One region of the Erwinia papayae genome, then DNA from elsewhere that is predicted to be linked to it. Evidence: predicted binding sites of a transcription regulator. Region 1 holds the regulator's gene; each other region holds the start of a gene.
What was found. The regulator CRP, encoded in region 1, controls carbon source genes, mostly activating them, when cyclic AMP is high. The targets are predictions, from matches to a motif close to ATGTGANNNNNNTCACAT.

Region 1 (4,194 bases):
TAATATGCTCAACGATGAACTGGCTGTGCGTAACCCATAATTTCATATCGGCAAGATAACGGGTATTGAATCCCGGTTCCTGCATTGCCTGGTTGAGAGAGTTAAACAGCGCATTATGGGCCTGATTAACTTTAATCCGTTGGTATGCCAGCTTCTCTGGTTGCTCCTCGCTACCCAGCAGCATTTGCAGCGCATCCTGGTAAGCGCCCAGCGCATCATGGGCATTCTGCCGCAACAGGCCACTTTGCCACTGTGGCCACAGCCAGACCATGCCGCCAAAGGCAATCAGGCATCCCATCAGCGTGTCCATCAGGCGTGGTAGTAAAAAATCTGCGCCATTCAGCGACAGGAGTTGCAGGGAATATACCGCCGTGACCGTAAACCCAACCATAGCCCAGCCATAAAATTTACGGATAAACAAATAGCTGATCAGGGTGATTGCCAGCATGGTCAACAGCACCAGAGATTCCGGGGCATGCAGCCGCAGGGTAATGGCAGCGATGACCAGCCCGGCAAAGGTGCCAAGCGCCCGGTGCTGAATTCTCACCCTGGTGGCACTGTAGCCATTCTGACTGACAAACATCACCGTCATCAGTATCCAGTACGGTTTAGGCAAATCAAAAAACAGCGCCAGCGAACTGGCAAAACTCAGCATCACCGCGAAACGGGCGGCGGTACGCAGCGCCGAAGACTTCAGTGAGAGATAGCTTTTTATCGCGGGCAGCAGTGGCAACCTGCGCTGACGGTCCGCCATCAGGTCGCGCTGATAAAGAGGGCGCTGAGTACGCAGCACGCGCGCAATACGGCTGAAATGGTAATAACAGAAGTTGCCGACCGGATTATCCGGATGCTGACGGGCAATTTTTGCCAGTGCCTGCAACTGCTTATCCATAGTAAAGCGTTCAGGTAACCGATGATAAAGAATGTCGTCTGCCAGCCTGCGTAGCCGGGCGGCAATCGTTCGGGCATTCCAGCGGATCACTGCTTCAGCGTGGCTTTGTTCTACCAGTTTTTGCACCTCTGTCGGCTGGTGCAGGCTGACGGAAATGTGCTCCTGTAAATCCAGCGCTACCTGAAAGGCGCGGGTCAGCCGTTTATGATGATTGTGATTATTGGCGGCTAGCATATGCATCTGCTGATAGCAGGTGGTGATCAAATCCACCGCTTTTTGCTGGCGGGTAAGCAGTGGCGGCAGGGCCTTTTCCGGATCGGTTAGCTTTGTCAGCAAAGAATATTTTGCCTCGCAATAATCAGCCAGCTCACGATACATCAGGCTCAATGTTTCCCGCATCGGCTGCTCTTTCCACAGCCAGAACCAGAACCAGTTGAAAACACCATACCAGACGGTGCCCAGTATATAGAGCACAGGGGGCTGCCAGATGGGCATTCTGCCGGCAAGACTGAGAGTGAAAATAGCGGCAATCAACGAACCGGGTAACAACCGGCCGTGCAGTGGACTGATTTCTCCGGTGACACCCAGCAACATGGCCATCACAAACAGGATGGCGGGCAGGGGAATCTGCTGTTCGCCGAGATACTGGATAAGAAAGCTACTAAAGGCAAAGAGGCTGCCGCCAACGGTCAGACGTTTGAAAAAACGTTTGTGGGGAGTATCCAGGCCAGCAATGTTGCAGCAGGCAGGAACCAGAGAGAAGAGTAATCCGTTTTGCAGGTAGCCCGTCAGCCATCCGACAGCGACGGGCAGACAGAGCACCATTGTCTGGCGTAATGCGTAATTAACTTCGGGGTGATAAATGATTCTACGCCACATGGCTCCCTACCGATAAAAGGCGCAACAAAACTGTTACGCCGTGGAGCAGAGTCGTTTAGCGTGTGCCATAAACCACGATGGTTTTCCCATGCGCTGAAATCAGATTCTGATCTTCCAACATTTTCAGGATACGGCCCACTGTTTCACGTGAGCAGCCAACGATCTGACCGATCTCCTGACGGGTAATCTTAATCTGCATACCGTCCGGGTGAGTCATGGCATCTGGCTGTTTGGCCAGATTAAGCAGTGTCTGGGCGATGCGGCCGGTGACATCAAGAAACGCTAAATTACCTACTTTCTCTGATGTTACTTGCAGGCGGCGCGCCATTTGCGAAGAAAGGCGCATCAGAATTTCCGGATTAACCTGAATCAGCTGACGGAATTTTTTATACGAAATTTCAGCAACTTCACAGGCGGTTTTTGCCCGAACCCACGCACTACGTTCCTGACCTTCTTCGAACAGGCCAAGTTCGCCAATAAAATCACCCTGATTAAGATAAGAGAGGATCATCTCCTTGCCTTCTTCATCCTTGATAAGCACCGCTACCGCGCCTTTGACAATGTAGTAGAGCGTTTCCGCTTTTTCACCCTGATGAATCAGCGTGCTTTTGGATGGATACTTATGAATATGGCAATGTGACAGGAACCATTCAAGTGTCGGGTCTGTTTGCGGTTTGCCGAGAACCATTCGCTGTTATCCTCTGTTGTTATCGTGCCTTAAATTCAGGGGCAGAATTCCCTGTCAGGCGATGAAATACTGAAGCGTTACCCTGTCAGGAAATTTTTTCTGGCCTTAGCTCAAAGCCTGGCTCGTTATGTCATTCCGTTTCGTCATGATTTGTAGAGTACTGACGAAAATTTTACAGTCTTTTTGTAGCATAGCTTTGCACCAGTGTCTTCTGTTCTCTTTATTCAGCATAGTGGGAAGTTTGTCGGATTGCCGTTTTTATGGCTTAAGCGTAATCTGGAGTTAATTGAATGAATTAGGAGCATTGACATGCAGGCACGAGTCAAGTGGGTGGAAGGGCTGACCTTTTTAGGCGAATCCTCTTCAGGGCATCAGATACTGATGGATGGCAACTCCGGAGATAAAGCGCCCAGCCCGATGGAGATGGTACTGATGGCGGCAGGTGGATGCAGCGCTATTGACGTGGTGTCAATTTTGCAAAAAGGCCGCCATGACGTAAAAGATTGCGAAGTGAAGCTCACGTCAGAGCGGCGGGAAGAGGCTCCCCGATTGCTTACCCATATTAATCTGCACTTTATCGTTACCGGTGATGAGCTAAGTGATAAAGCTGTCTCACGGGCAGTCGATCTTTCGGCTGAAAAATACTGCTCCGTGGCTCTGATGCTGGGTAAGGGTGTCACCATTACCCACAGTTACGAGGTGGTTGCGCGCTAAGCGCAATGTCGCCCTGTCAATGCAGGGCGCTACTCTATTTTTTTGCCTTCCATCAATCGTTTGACTAACGGCACCATGATCAGCTCCATGCCAGCCCCATTTTACCGCCAGGCACCACCAGGGTATTGATGCGGGAAATAAACGAGCCCTGAAGCATGGTCAGCAGATAAGGGAAATCGATATCTTCCAGCGCCTGAAAATGAATAACCACAAAGCTTTCGTCCAGCGACGGAATGGAGCGGGCAGCAAACGGATTTGAGGTATCAACGGTTGGCACCCGCTGAAAGTTGAGGTGAGTGCGGGAGAATTGTGGGGTGATAAAATTAATGTAATCTTCCATTGAGCGCACGACAGAATCCATCACCGCTTCGCGGGAATGACCACGTTCACTGGTATCGCGTACCAGTTTCTGTATCCATTCAAGGTTAACAATCGGCACCACGCCGCCGTGCAGCCCTTCATAAAACAGCACATCGGTAGGTTCCGGCAACGGCTGCCAGGGCGTGAAGGTGCCGGGAACCTGATTCCAGGGCACGGCTTCATCGTAGGTATGCAGATATTTGCGTGACTGGCCGTTTCCGCTTTCGCCATATTGTCTGAAGGTCTGTTCCAGTAGCGCAAAGTCATTGGCTTCAGGCCCAAAATAACTGATATGACGACCCAGGTCCCGTGCCTTACGAATAGCCATATCCATTTCTGGTCGGGTATACCGGTGAAAGCTGTCTCCTTCTACTTCAGCAGCATGCAGGTTCAACTGCTGAAATATCTTGCGGAAGGCGCGACTGGTGGTGGTAGTTCCGGCTCCGCTGGAGCCGGTCACGGCGATCACCGGATGTTTAGCAGACATAAACGGGTTCCTTGTGCATATGGACCCGCCATTGTTATCACGTTTTGTTGCTTTGTGTCATCTTCCCTTCAATCCGAAGCGGGTGAGAGAGATTATTCAATGAAGCTCAGGCTGAACAGGGGTTTGGCTGCCGGAGACAAAAGATTGGTATTTTCCGGGTAGGTTGCCAGCAGA
Region 2 (4,194 bases), on a different contig from region 1:
CTCTTCGTTGCAGGCCGTCGCCCACGGCGCGGACGCGGTGCAGTATTTTCAGTGGCGAAAAAGTCGTGGTTCGGTAGAGAAGTTTCACGGCGCGGTGGTGGACCACGTCGGACACCTGGATACGCGCACCGGGCGTGAAGTGACTGAGCTGGGCCGGATGCTGGCGGCGATGACGCCGGTGACCGGCAGCCGCATTGAGGCGAAGGTGGCGATTATTTTTGACTGGGAAAGCCGCTGGGCGATGGATAATGCGCAGGGCCCCCGCAACATCGGCCTGCACTATGAGCGCACGGTTAATGAACATTATCGTGCCTTCTGGGAGCACGGCGTGGCGGTGGATATCATTAATGCCGACGTTGACTTTAGCGGTTACAGTCTGGTGATCGCGCCGATGCTGTATATGGTTCGCGAGGGGTTTGCCGCGCGGGTGGCCGCGCATCTGCATCAGGGCGGCCATTTTGTTGCCACCTACTGGAGCGGCATCGTTAATGAGAGCGACCTCTGCCACCTTGGTGGTTTTCCCGGTCCACTGCGTCCACTGCTGGGCATCTGGGCGGAGGAGATAGACAGCCTGACCGATGAGCAGTTTAACCGCGTCAGCGCAGTTGACGGCAACAGTCTGGGGCTGAAGGGGACGTACCAGGCACGCGAACTCTGTGAGCATATTCATCTGGAAGGGGCAACCGCACTGGCGCTGTATCAGGATGATTTTTATACCGGAATGCCGGCGGTGTCGGTTAATCAGGTGGGGCAGGGACGCGCCTGGTATATCGCCTCCCGCAACTGCCTGGCGTTTCATCGTGATTTTTACGCTGCGCTGATTGAACAGCTGGCGCTTCCGCGTGCGCTGGCCGCCGATTTGCCGTCTGGCGTCACCGCCCAGCGGCGAAGTGATGGCGAGCAGGCATTTATTTTCCTGCAAAATTTCAGCGGCCAGCCTTGCAGTGTGACGCTGCCTGAGGGGCACAGCGACCTGATTACCGGCGAAGTGCTCAGCGGCGAGCTGCCGCTTTCCCCCTGGGGCTGCCGGGTACTCTCCACGCCACTGTCCTTTACCTGAAGCATACGGCTGCCCCGCAGATGACAGCCTGCGGGTACGGCGATGGCAGCGGATGCTCCCGAACGCCGGGGGCCTCTGGCTCATATCCACTCTGGCAGGCATATGCCTGCTTTTTTTATCCGTTGGAGGAGAGAAGTATGGTGAGTCTGAAGTCGTTCAGGCATTACATCGACCAACCGGCAGCGACAGTGTCCTCTGCTGACGAAGAGTTACTGGACCAGCTGCTGTGCTGTTTTGGCGGACGCGATAACATTCAGCGGGTGGATGCCTGTCTGACTCGTCTGAGGGTGACGGTAAAATCTCTGGCGCTGGTGGACTCAGACGGTCTGCAACAGGCCGGCGCCATTGGGGTGGTGATTCTGGGTCAGGAGGTACATGCAATTTTTGGTCTGGCGTCGGATAGCCTGCGGCAGTTACTGGAGGCGCGGTTCTTTCAGGGCAACAAAAAAGGATAACCGGTAACGGTTATCCTTAAGCGTGTGGCGACAACAGGGTCAGACCTGCAGTGGAGGCCTGCTGCTTACCACCAGGCCTCCACCTGCACCCCGAAGTTCCAGGTATCGTTGCTGGTGTTGTCCTGGAAACTGTGGCCGTTTTCAGAATCGTTAAGATAAGAGGCGAAAACTCTCAGCTCCGGGCGGGACATAAATTCCGGACCGGCTGCCAGACCCAGCGCCAGGGTATATTTCTGCCCCGCCTGCTTGTAGTCGCTGCCATCCCTGTTTTCATCCTTCTGCCAGAAACTGCCCACCTCGCCAATCCCCCTGACATAGTTGGTGAACTGATACTGCGCGCGTCCCACCAGAGAGAGTAAGGTACTCTTTGCCGTCTCTGCGGTGACATCATCTGCTGAACCCCAGGTAAAGACCTGATTAAATGACAGCTTGTCAGTGACCGGCAACAGGCCGGTATTGATTACGCGGTAACCGGTGGCGCTGGTGGTGTCATGCCACATGTCATACCAGCCGCCACCCTGCGAGATCATATTCTGTGCCAGCCCTTTATCGGCATACTGCAACACCAGTTTCTGGTAACCTCCCCACATATCCTGACTGATTTCACCGGTGAGCATCACGCCATTGTCGGCATCATACAGCCCGCCATACTCTTTCTGCTGCCGGGTGGGATTCGGCATGGCATAGTCAATGCCAAACTCGGTCCAGGCACCGTTCCAGGGTTTCCATCCGGCATAGCGCAGATCGAGGTAGTTGATATTGACGTCGTTATCGCCATTCACCCGATAATCCAGATCGTTGGCATCACCGCGAATCCACGCCAGCGAGACGGCACCAGGACCCAGGGTATAGTTTTCAATACCGGCACCCGAACCAGAAATATTCCAGTATTTGGTATCGATAATGTGCAGGTCATGGCGCTGGTAATAACGTTTACCCCCCCAGATCACTGCGTTTTTATCACCGGGCACCAGCCCTTTAATCTGGAGATTCAGCTGACGCAGACCGAACTGCGCATCATCGCCGAAGGTGGTTTCATTATCGTTAGAGCCATCGGAGAACATGCTGACCATGGTATCCACGTAGAAGCTGACATCATCTTTTTTGTAAACTTCGCTGCCCAGCTCCACTTCGCCATAGGTGTCAGCTTCATTGCCGAGACGACCCAGTTTATTTTTTTGCCACTCTTCCATGCCACCATCACGCGATACCCCAACCCCGCCGCGCAGATAGCCGTGGAAGTCGATGTTATCAATGGCAGCATACAGGGCGGGTGAGGTCAGTGCTGTGGCAAGCGCCACAGCGGCAGTGCGTAGCCTGGTGTTCATACTCTCTCCTGAAATTTGTAATACGTTCACATAACGGAAGTAGTAAACGGCTTGCTGTTGTGGGCTGGCAATCGAATTGTCAAAGCTTTGTGATTTAGTGCAAATAAATCAGCCATAATTGTAACGATTGGTGATAGCGATCACCGTTCATGAAATGTGAACGTCTTACTTTTTTCCATGTTATAGTGCGATTTTATCTGCCTGAGCGGGTTTGCTTCAGCGCTGTGATACAATTTTGCCAACTGATAACAGGGACACGAGTGATGAAATCAAAAAGTGCCACCCTGGAAGATGTCGCCCGCCATGCGGGGGTGTCATACCAGACGGTTTCCAGAGTGTTAAACAAGTCGGCGAAAGTTTCGCAGGCGACGCGGCACAAGGTGGAAGAGGCGATTGAAGCCTTACGCTATGTGCCAAACCGACTGGCTCAGCAACTGGTGGGCAAGCAGAGCACCACGCTGGGACTGGTCACCACCTCGCTGGCATTACATGCGCCTTCACAGGTGGCTGCGGCGATTAAGCATTACGCCAATGCAGCCAGCTATCAGGTGCTGATTGCGATGATTGGTGAGAACGTCAAACAAAGTTTGCAGGATTCACTTAATGAACTGAAATCGCAACTGGTGGACAAGGTGATCATTAACGTGCCGCTGGAGAGTGAGGATGCTGAGCGCATCGTGGAAGAAAACCAGGACATTTTGTGTCTGTTCCTTGATGTGGACCCTTACAGCTCGGTGTTTAACGTTTCGTTTAATCCCGCTGATGGCACCCGTGCCAGCGTGAAATATCTCTGGGAGCAGGGGCACCGTGAGTTTGTTCTGTTGGCCGGACCAGAAGGCTCAGTTTCTGCCCGTCTGCGTCTGAAAAGCTGGCTGGAGACGCTGGAGAGTTACCGCCTGCAGCCGGTCAATATTTGTCATGGCAACTGGGATGCTCAGAGTGGTTACAGTGGCGCATTGCAGCTGCTGCGTGAAACGCCCAACTTCACGGCACTGTTGGTGGGTAACGATCAGATGGCATTAGGGGTATTGAGCGCGTTTCATCAGCAGGGGGTGGCCGTACCGGGGCAAATCTCGGTAATCGGTTACGATGATACTTATGAGAGCGCGTTTTTTTATCCTGCACTGACCACCGTCTCGCTCGATCTTAATTTGCAGGGCAAAGAGGCGGTTGAGCGTATTCTGCGCGCAGATGAGCAGGAGACGGGACACTCATCATCAATCCTGCCCGCCCGGCTGGTGGTAAGGAATTCCACGGCAGCACTGGGGGAGCAACGTCTGGATTTAAGCCAGATTGCCGAACAGCTACGTTTGCTTGCCGGACGGCTGGGGTGACGTAACGTCATCTCTTT
Region 3 (4,194 bases), on a different contig from region 1:
CCTTCGAGACGCCCTGAATATCTTTGACTTCGGGCAGAACCGGGCCTTCACCATCATTGACCAGCGGTGAGCAGTCAGCCAGGGCACGACTGGCGGCCATCAGCATGGAGTCAGTGACGCGGGTGGCACCAGAAGCAATGACCCCCAGGCCAATGCCGGGGAAGATATAGGAGTTATTGCACTGGGCAATCGGGTAAGTTTTTTCCTTTAACATCACCGGAGAGAACGGGCTGCCGGTGGCAACCAGCGCGGCACCGTCGGTCCACGCCAGGATATCCTGCGGCGTGGCTTCCACGCGAGAGGTTGGGTTAGACAGCGGCATCACGATAGGGCGCGCACAATGTTTGTGCATTTCCCGGATAATCTCTTCACTGAACAGTCCCGGCTGGCCGGAAACACCAATCAGGATATCCGGACGCGCATTGCGCACCACGTCCAGCAGTGACAGGGAATCCGAAGAGGAATCCCAGCCGCTAAGGCTGTCACTTTTCTGCACCAGCTTGCTCTGGAAACTGAGCAGATTAGGCAGCTTGTCGGTCAGCAGGCCGAAACGGTCAACCATAAAGACGCGGGCGCGGGCTTCGTCGTCACTCAGGCCTTCCGATTTCATCTGGGCGACAATCTGCTCAGCGATACCACAGCCGGCAGAACCGGCACCGAGGAACACCACTTTCTGCTCGCTCATTTTGCTACCGGCAGCGTGGCTGGCGGCAATCAGCGTGCCCAGCGTCACCGCCGCCGTGCCCTGGATATCGTCGTTAAAGCAGCATACCTCATCGCGATAACGCTCCAGCAACGGCATGGCATTTTTCTGGGCGAAATCTTCAAACTGTAACAGCACGTTCGGCCAGCGACTTTTCACCGCCTGAATGAATTCGTCAACGAATTTGTCGTACTCTTCGCCGGTAATACGCGGATGACGCCAGCCCATATAGAGTGGGTCGTTAAGCAGTTGCTGATTATTAGTGCCAACGTCGAGCACAATCGGCAGGGTATAGGCCGGGCTGATGCCGCCACAGGCGGTGTACAGTGACAGCTTACCGATAGGGATACCCATGCCGCCGATGCCCTGATCGCCAAGGCCCAGGATACGCTCGCCGTCGGTGACCACAATCACCTTAACGTTCTGCTTGGTGGCGTTTTGCAGCATATCTTCGATATTGTCGCGATTGGGGTAGGAGATAAACACGCCACGGGCGCGGCGATAAATCTCTGAGAAATGTTCGCAGGCTGCGCCGACCGTCGGGGTATAAATAATCGGCATCATCTCTTCAAGATGGTTGTCGAGCAGGCGGTAGAACAGCGTTTCGTTGGTGTCCTGAATGTTGCGCAGATAGACGTGCTTGTCGTTATCGTTTTTAAAGTCCTGAAACTGACGCCAGGCGCGCTGGGCCTGCTCTTCAATGGTTTCCACCGTCTCAGGCAGCAGCCCTCGCAGGTTAAATTCATTTCGCTCCTCAACCGAGAACGCGCTGCCTTTATTCAGCAGGGGAAATTCCAGCAAAATTGGCCCTGCATAGGGGATATAAAGTGGCCTTTTACTTTCGTGTTCGAGTTCCATGTCAGCAATACTCATGCGATTGGTGATGTTGTGGGCCAATCCTAAAATAATTCATCTGAAAGTACAGCTTTTGTTAACAAGTGATCACAAAAGCTGTTGATTTTGTGCGATTGAGTGGATTAATTCAGCGGGATGGTAGTGAGATTGTTGCAGCCGAGCGCCTGAAGCGTTGCCAGCGTCGCCTGATGTTGAATGAGTCTGGCACCGGGCGCTTCAGCCAGAACCGCTCGCTGGATCTGCTTCAGATTATGACCGGCCAGATTCATCAGGATCAACGCGGCCTGTAGCGGCGGCAGGCTGGGATTAAACGCCGCATTCTCAGCGCAGCTGCCGGCAAAAATGCTGCCATCGGCACTTTCTAACGCCACGCCGCTCAGCGCCTGAGAGTAGGGCGCATGGCAGCGGTTTGCGGCCTGTAAAGCCGCCTGACAAAGCGCATCACCGTGGATATTCAGCCCGTGGTTGACCGGGTCCAGCAGCAGCGTTTCAATCGCCAGATCGCGTGGGCCAAAGGCATCTGGCAGATAATCGGCCAGTGTCGCCGGTTCGCGCCCCGGTAAATGTACGGTGAGGCGGGTGCCGCTGTTCAGCTCATTCATAAACTGACGACAGTGGCCGCAGGGGCTGTAATTGACGGTGATGGCTTCCAGCGCCGTTTCGCCACGCAGCCAGGCATGGGTAACTGCACTCTGCTCGGCGTGGACGGTCTGCTGCATGGTCGCGCCGGAAAACTCCATGTTGGCCCCAAACCAGAGATGACCGCTTCTGCCCAGGGCAATGGCACCGACGTTAAAAGCCGAAAGCGGCGTCACCGCACAGGCGGCGGCAAGGGGCAGCAGCGCAAAAGCCAGCTCCCGCAGGTCGAGGCCACTGTGTTGCCGCATTGCAGACACCTGCCGTGGAGTGAAAAACGCCGGGAAGTCATCGGCGGCCAGAAAGGGTTCCGCAGCGGCCTGAATTAAGGGCGGCAGCGTGGTAAATGCAGTCTGGAAACGGGGTTGCATGGCAAGTCTCTCATAGTGACGGCCGCTTATCATGGCGGGCTGCGTCACTGCTGTATGTGATTTGCATCACACTTACAATGTAATTTGTGAAACGCAAAGGCGAAATACGCGACCTGCCGCAAATTTTAGTGCCGGTGATAGCACGTCAGCCGCATCAGGCTGACGTAGAGTTGTCTGCCTTGAATGCAGCCTGATCGGGTGCCACGACCTGGGATCCCGCCTTCAGACCACCGGCTTTACTCTGCTGACCGGCTGCCTGTCGCCGCTTTACCCTGAGAAATGCACCAGCAACGGGAACAGAAAGGGGGCCAGCAGCGAGGTAATAATGCCGCAGATAACCAGCGCCAGTGAACTGTATGCGCCTTCCTGATAGTCCAGCTCGGCACAGCGGGCAGTTCCCAGCGCGTGCGAAGCGTTGCCAATTGCCAGCCCGCGCGCCGATTTGCGGTGAATTTTCAATATGTTCAGCAGCATGTGACCAAATACGGCACCCAGCACACCGGCAATCAACACGCAGATGGCGCTGATCGCCGGAATACCGCCCAGCGTGGCTGATACCGCCATTGCAATCGGCGTGGTAACGGATTTGGGCATGATGGTGGCGGCAATTTGCGGCGTGGCACCCATCCACAAGGCAATGGCGGTGCCGGAGATCATTGCCGTCAGGCTGCCCGTAAAACAGACGCCGATAATGGATTTCCAGCGTGCCCGGATCTGATGCATCTGCTCATACAAAGGCAGTGCCAGCGCCACTACCGCAGGCTGGAGCAACTGGTTGAGCAGCTGGCTGCCCTGAAAATAACGGGCGTAGGGCATGTTGATAAGCAACAGCAGCGGAATAATCACCGCCATCGAAATTAACAGCGGATTGAAAAACGAGATCCTGACTCTGGCAGCCAGTTTTCGTGCGGCGAGAAACACCACAAGGGTCAGCGGCAGTGACCACCAGATATCACTCATCGCGGGCTCCTGGTTTTATTACCGGGCGGCCATGCAGCTTATCGCAGACCAGTCCGACGGTGGTCAGGACGACGAAAGTACTGACCACCACTGACACCACAATCGGACCAAACTGGGCGCTGAGAATATCGGTGTAGTTCATCACGCCAACGCTGATGGGAACAAACAGCAGCGCCATATAGCGGATCAGCAGCCAGCAGCCGGGTTTTACCCATTCTACGGCAAGCAGTTGAGTGGCGAGCAGGGCAAACAGAATAAGCATACCGATAATGCTACCGGGAATGGTGACGGGCAGCAGCCTGGCGATGCCATTGCCAGCCCACAGACAGAGATAAATGATCAGGAAGGCGCGAAGGTAATGCCAGCCTGCAACAAGCGCACTGCGCATGATAAGCTCCTAGTTTTTTTGACGATGAATCTTACGATCAAAAAAAGAAGTGTGCTACCGATCACAGTGTGAAGCCGGGGGTGGGATGTGCCAGGCGTGGAGCTGAAACCTTAATGACCCGGCTGCCCTCTCCGGGTGAGAAGCGGCGCTTTTCACTGCGAGGTAAAAAGCGCCGCCGGGTGCCGGATTATTTCACCTGCATACCGGGCTGTGCGCCGCTGTCAGGAGAGAGCAGGAAAATGTCGCTGCCGCCAGGGCCCGCTGCCATCACCATCCCCTCA
Region 4 (4,194 bases), 1.1 Mb from region 1:
CAACCAAAGCCTGGGGACCGTTTGATTTCACCCTCGGACTGGGATTTGGCTACCTTGGCAACAGCGGCACGGTGAAAAACCCATTCTGCCAGGCTGACAGCAGCTACTGTTACCGTTCAGACAGCAGTGGCACGGCAGGATCGGTCAACGGCAAAGATATGTTCAAAGGCCCGGCAGCGTTATTTGGCGGAATTGAGTATCAGACGCCGTGGCAGCCGCTGCGTCTGAAAGTGGAATATGAAGGCAATAACTACCAGGATGACTTTGCCGGTCGTCTTGAGCAAAAAAGCAAAGTTAACGTTGGGGCAATTTATCGTCTGACTGACTGGGCGGACGTGAATGTCAGCTACGAGCGCGGGAACACCTTTATGGCTGGCTTCACGCTGCGTTCAAACTTTAACGATTTGCGCTCTGCATCGGCCGATTTAGCTAAACCTGCTTACAAGCCGCAGCCACAGGATAATTTCCTTCAGCCCACGGTGGCCGCAGAGCAACTGACCGATTTGAAGTACAACGCCGGTCTTAACGCGCCAAATATGCAGGTGAAAGGCAACACCCTGTATGTCACCGGGCAACAGTCGAAGTATCGCAATACTCAGGAAGGCATCGATCGTGCGAATGTGATCCTGATGAATCATCTGCCGCAGAACATCGATACGCTGAACGTGACCGAAACCCGAAACCGTATGCCGCAGGTGACCACCGTCACCCGCGTTGACAGCCTGCGTCAGCAGCTGGAAGGTTATCCGCTCGGCAAAGAGAAAACGTTGGATCAGCAGCGGGTGGAGCCGGTCGACCCGGGCCGCACCGAGCAGGAATATCATATTGATCCTGACGATTTTAACTACGGCCTTTCTCCGGTGCTCAACCAGTCTGTGGGTGGTCCGGAAAGTTTCTACCTGTATCAGCTGGGTGTGATGGGGAATGCCAACTACTGGGTAACTAATCATCTGCTGCTGGACGGCAGCGTATTCGCCAACCTGGCGAACAACTACGATAAGTTCAGCTATAACGGTACGCCAACCGATTCAACGCTGCCGCGTGTGCGAACCCATATCCGCGACTACGTCGAGAACAACGTCTACGTCAATAACCTCCAGGCCAATTACATGCACGAGCTGGGTAACGGCTTCTATGGTCAGGTTTATGGCGGCTATCTGGAAACGATGTACGGTGGTGTGGGTGGCGAGGTGCTGTATCGTCCGCTTGATTCTGACTGGGCGTTGGGTGTTGATGCCAACTACGTCAAGCAGCGTGACTGGGACAATATGATGCAGTTCACCGACTATACGGCCAAAGTCGGTAACCTGACCGCTTACTGGCGGCCTTCGTTCTTCAACCATCAGGTATTGGTGAAGGCCAGCGTCGGCCAGTATCTGGCGGAAGATAAAGGGGTGACGATTGATGTCTCACGCCAGTTTGACAGCGGCATTATGGTCGGCGCTTATGCGACTAAAACCAATGTTTCCGCGCAGGAGTACGGCGAGGGCGATTTCACCAAAGGCTTCTACATCTCGATTCCAATGGATCTGTTTACCACCACGCCAACCCGTGGACGTGCGCAGGTCAACTGGACGCCGCTGACGCGTGACGGTGGTCAGATGTTGGGTCGCAAATACCAGCTGTATGATATGACCAGCGATCGGGATAAGAACTTCCGTTAAAGTGCTAAAAGTGCGCTGCCAGCACATTGCTTGCTGGAATAATTAAGGCAGGCTTTCGCCGCCGTGACCAACCCCATGTTTTTACATGGGGTTTTTCTTTATTTGTCAGCCCTTTTTATGGGCTGAGGATGCCGCCAGTGGCTACACCGCCGGGCATCTCGCAAAAACTTGTGAACTTCATCACGCTAAAGCATAGTGTACGGGTCGGGAGAATCCTGACGATTACCGTGACTTCTGAGGATTGTTTTGCATGATTACCGCCACGCGAATTGCCTGGGTTTTACAGATGGTGCTGAATATTGGCCTGATTATTCTGGCCTGTATTCTGGCTGTTTTTCTGGGCAAAGAAACTTACCATCTGGCTAATGTATTACTGAATACCGGTGAGCAGACCTCGTCTTATCTGCTGATTGAAGGAATCGTCATCTATTTCCTCTATTTCGAATTCATCGCCTTGATTGTTAAATATTTTCAGTCAGGCTATCACTTCCCGCTGCGCTATTTTGTCTACATTGGCATTACCGCTATTATCCGGTTGATTATCGTCGATCATAAGAATCCCTTTGATACGCTGGCCTACTCCATCGCCATCCTCATCCTGGTCTTTACGCTCTGGCTGGCGAACAGCAACCGACTGAAGCGCGAATAATTCTCTCTTTCCTTCGAGCTGAACTGTTAAACAGTGTCAGCCCGGCTATGCGGCTCAGTAAGCCGGTTAACGGCGTGCTGAGCAATCAGGCTGTTCACACTTCAGTGCTATATTTATCTTCCGCAGACAGCCCTGCCTGACATCAACGGAGCAACCGATGCGTGATTTCTCCCGCCGAAATTTTGTGACGCTGTTTAGTGGATTATGTTGCTCATTACCTTTGCTGGCTCAGGCTAAAAGCGTCACCGTGTCTTCGGTGCGTAAGGCGGAAGAGCTGTCGGCGAAAGAGCGGCAACAGCATGAGTTTTTTATGCAAAAGGCGATCGCTCAGGCGGCTAAAAATCCTGCTTATCCCTTTGGCGCAATCATTGCCGATCTTCAGTCAGGAAAAATCTTCAGCGAAGGGGTAAATACCGGTGCTGAGAATCCGACATTTCACGGCGAAATGGTGGCAATTAACGACTATGTCCACAAACACGGTAACCAGGGATGGCAGCAGATGACGCTTTACACTACGGGAGAACCCTGTTATATGTGCATGTCTGCCATTGCATGGGCAGGGATAAAGCGGGTTGTCTGGGCCAGTTCGGTGCAAAAAATTCGCGCATCAGGTATTGGGCAGATTGATATCCCGGCAGCTGAAGTTGCTTTCAGGGCGCGAGAGTTTTATCAACCCGTGGCGCTGATTAGTGGTGTACTGGCGACACAGACAGACAATCTGTTTGATCAACGGACGCGGTCCTGATAATCCTCCCGGTTATCGCGGCGAAATAACGCCTGCTTAGCGGCGTTATACCTGCCAGCGCGGATGTAATGGGGGAAGCAACGAGCCGTTGGCAGAAAAATCCACGCCTTAAAATTCTGTTTAACGCCAGGTGTTCTCGGCTGCGCACTACGCTACACTGTGACCCCCTGTCTATTTTCCGGAGAAGCCAATGAACGATAACGCGCTGTTGCAACTGCGCGCCCTCGCATGGCTACCCGTATCCTCCCCCCTGTTGACCACGGCGCTACTTGAATGGCTGCTGGAGGAGGATTCCATGACCCGTCGCTTCGAAAACCATTGCCAGCAGGTTTCGGTAAAGGTACAGCATGAGGGATTTATCAGTGCCGTCCAGTTGGGGGAAGAAGGGGCGCTGCTGCCGCAGGAGCCGCGTTACTGGCTGCGGGAAATCCTTCTCTGTGGCGACGATGTGCCGTGGCTGGCTGGTCGCACCGTCGTGCCAGAATCGACGCTCAATGGCCCGGAGCAGATGCTGCAACGACTGGGAACACGTCCCCTGGGCCGCTATCTGTTTGCTTCATCAACGCTGACGCGCGATTTTATTGAGCCGGGTCAGGTGGAGGGGCTGTGGGGGCGTCGTTCGCGTTTACGTCTTTCCGGCAAGCCTTTATTACTGACCGAACTGTTTTTACCGCCTGCGCCGTTGTACTGGCCGGAGCTGGCGGAAGGGAGCCTGTAGCGTGGAAAGAAGTCTGCCAATAAATAAATTTCAGGCATACAGCCGTCTGATGCGTATCGATAAGCCTATCGGCTCGCTGCTGCTGCTGTGGCCGACACTGTGGGCGCTGTGGCTGGCAGGGGGGAAAATCCCGCCGCTAAACATACTGCTGGTCTTTGTGCTGGGCGTTTTTTTTATGCGTGCCGCTGGTTGCGTGGTGAATGATTTTGCCGACCGTAAAATTGATGGTCATGTTAAACGCACCCGCTCACGCCCGCTGCCCAGCGGTGCCGTCACCTCCAGAGAGGCCCGCTGGTTATTTGCCGGGCTGGTACTGATTTCATTCTGTCTGGTGTTGACCATGAATGCGATGACCATCTGGTTATCGTTTGGTGGTCTGGCTCTGGCCTGGATGTATCCTTTTATGAAGCGTTACACC

Region 2: the regulator CRP is predicted to act here: its motif matches at 2,931-2,948, upstream of AC3RPL_RS11590 (maltoporin).
Region 3: the regulator CRP is predicted to act here: its motif matches at 2,620-2,637, upstream of cdd (cytidine deaminase).
Region 4: the regulator CRP is predicted to act here: its motif matches at 1,833-1,850, upstream of psiE (phosphate-starvation-inducible protein PsiE).

The regions. Positions count from the first base shown of each region.
Region 1 is NZ_JBZCHT010000013.1:1,149,724-1,153,917, forward strand. Features, by position in the region: gene AC3RPL_RS21335 (YccS/YhfK family putative transporter) at 1-1,771, opposite strand, end outside; gene crp (cAMP-activated global transcriptional regulator CRP) at 1,827-2,459, opposite strand; gene AC3RPL_RS21345 (OsmC family protein) at 2,769-3,173, shown strand; partial or broken gene AC3RPL_RS21350 (phosphoribulokinase) at 3,203-4,020, opposite strand; gene AC3RPL_RS21355 (SH3 domain-containing protein) at 4,113-4,194, opposite strand, start outside.
Region 2 is NZ_JBZCHT010000009.1:1,438,973-1,443,166, reverse strand. Features, by position in the region: gene AC3RPL_RS11600 (beta-galactosidase) at 1-1,060, shown strand, start outside; gene AC3RPL_RS11595 (PTS sugar transporter subunit IIB) at 1,198-1,515, shown strand; gene AC3RPL_RS11590 (maltoporin) at 1,581-2,843, opposite strand; gene AC3RPL_RS11585 (LacI family DNA-binding transcriptional regulator) at 3,107-4,177, shown strand.
Region 3 is NZ_JBZCHT010000009.1:309,903-314,096, forward strand. Features, by position in the region: gene AC3RPL_RS06270 (NAD-dependent malic enzyme) at 1-1,561, opposite strand, end outside; gene cdd (cytidine deaminase) at 1,681-2,565, opposite strand; gene AC3RPL_RS06280 (CidB/LrgB family autolysis modulator) at 2,833-3,525, opposite strand; gene AC3RPL_RS06285 (CidA/LrgA family protein) at 3,518-3,913, opposite strand; gene metG (methionine--tRNA ligase) at 4,101-4,194, opposite strand, start outside.
Region 4 is NZ_JBZCHT010000013.1:27,738-31,931, reverse strand. Features, by position in the region: gene AC3RPL_RS16305 (YjbH domain-containing protein) at 1-1,664, shown strand, start outside; gene psiE (phosphate-starvation-inducible protein PsiE) at 1,915-2,313, shown strand; gene AC3RPL_RS16295 (nucleoside deaminase) at 2,471-3,058, shown strand; gene ubiC (chorismate lyase) at 3,249-3,776, shown strand; gene ubiA (4-hydroxybenzoate octaprenyltransferase) at 3,796-4,194, shown strand, end outside.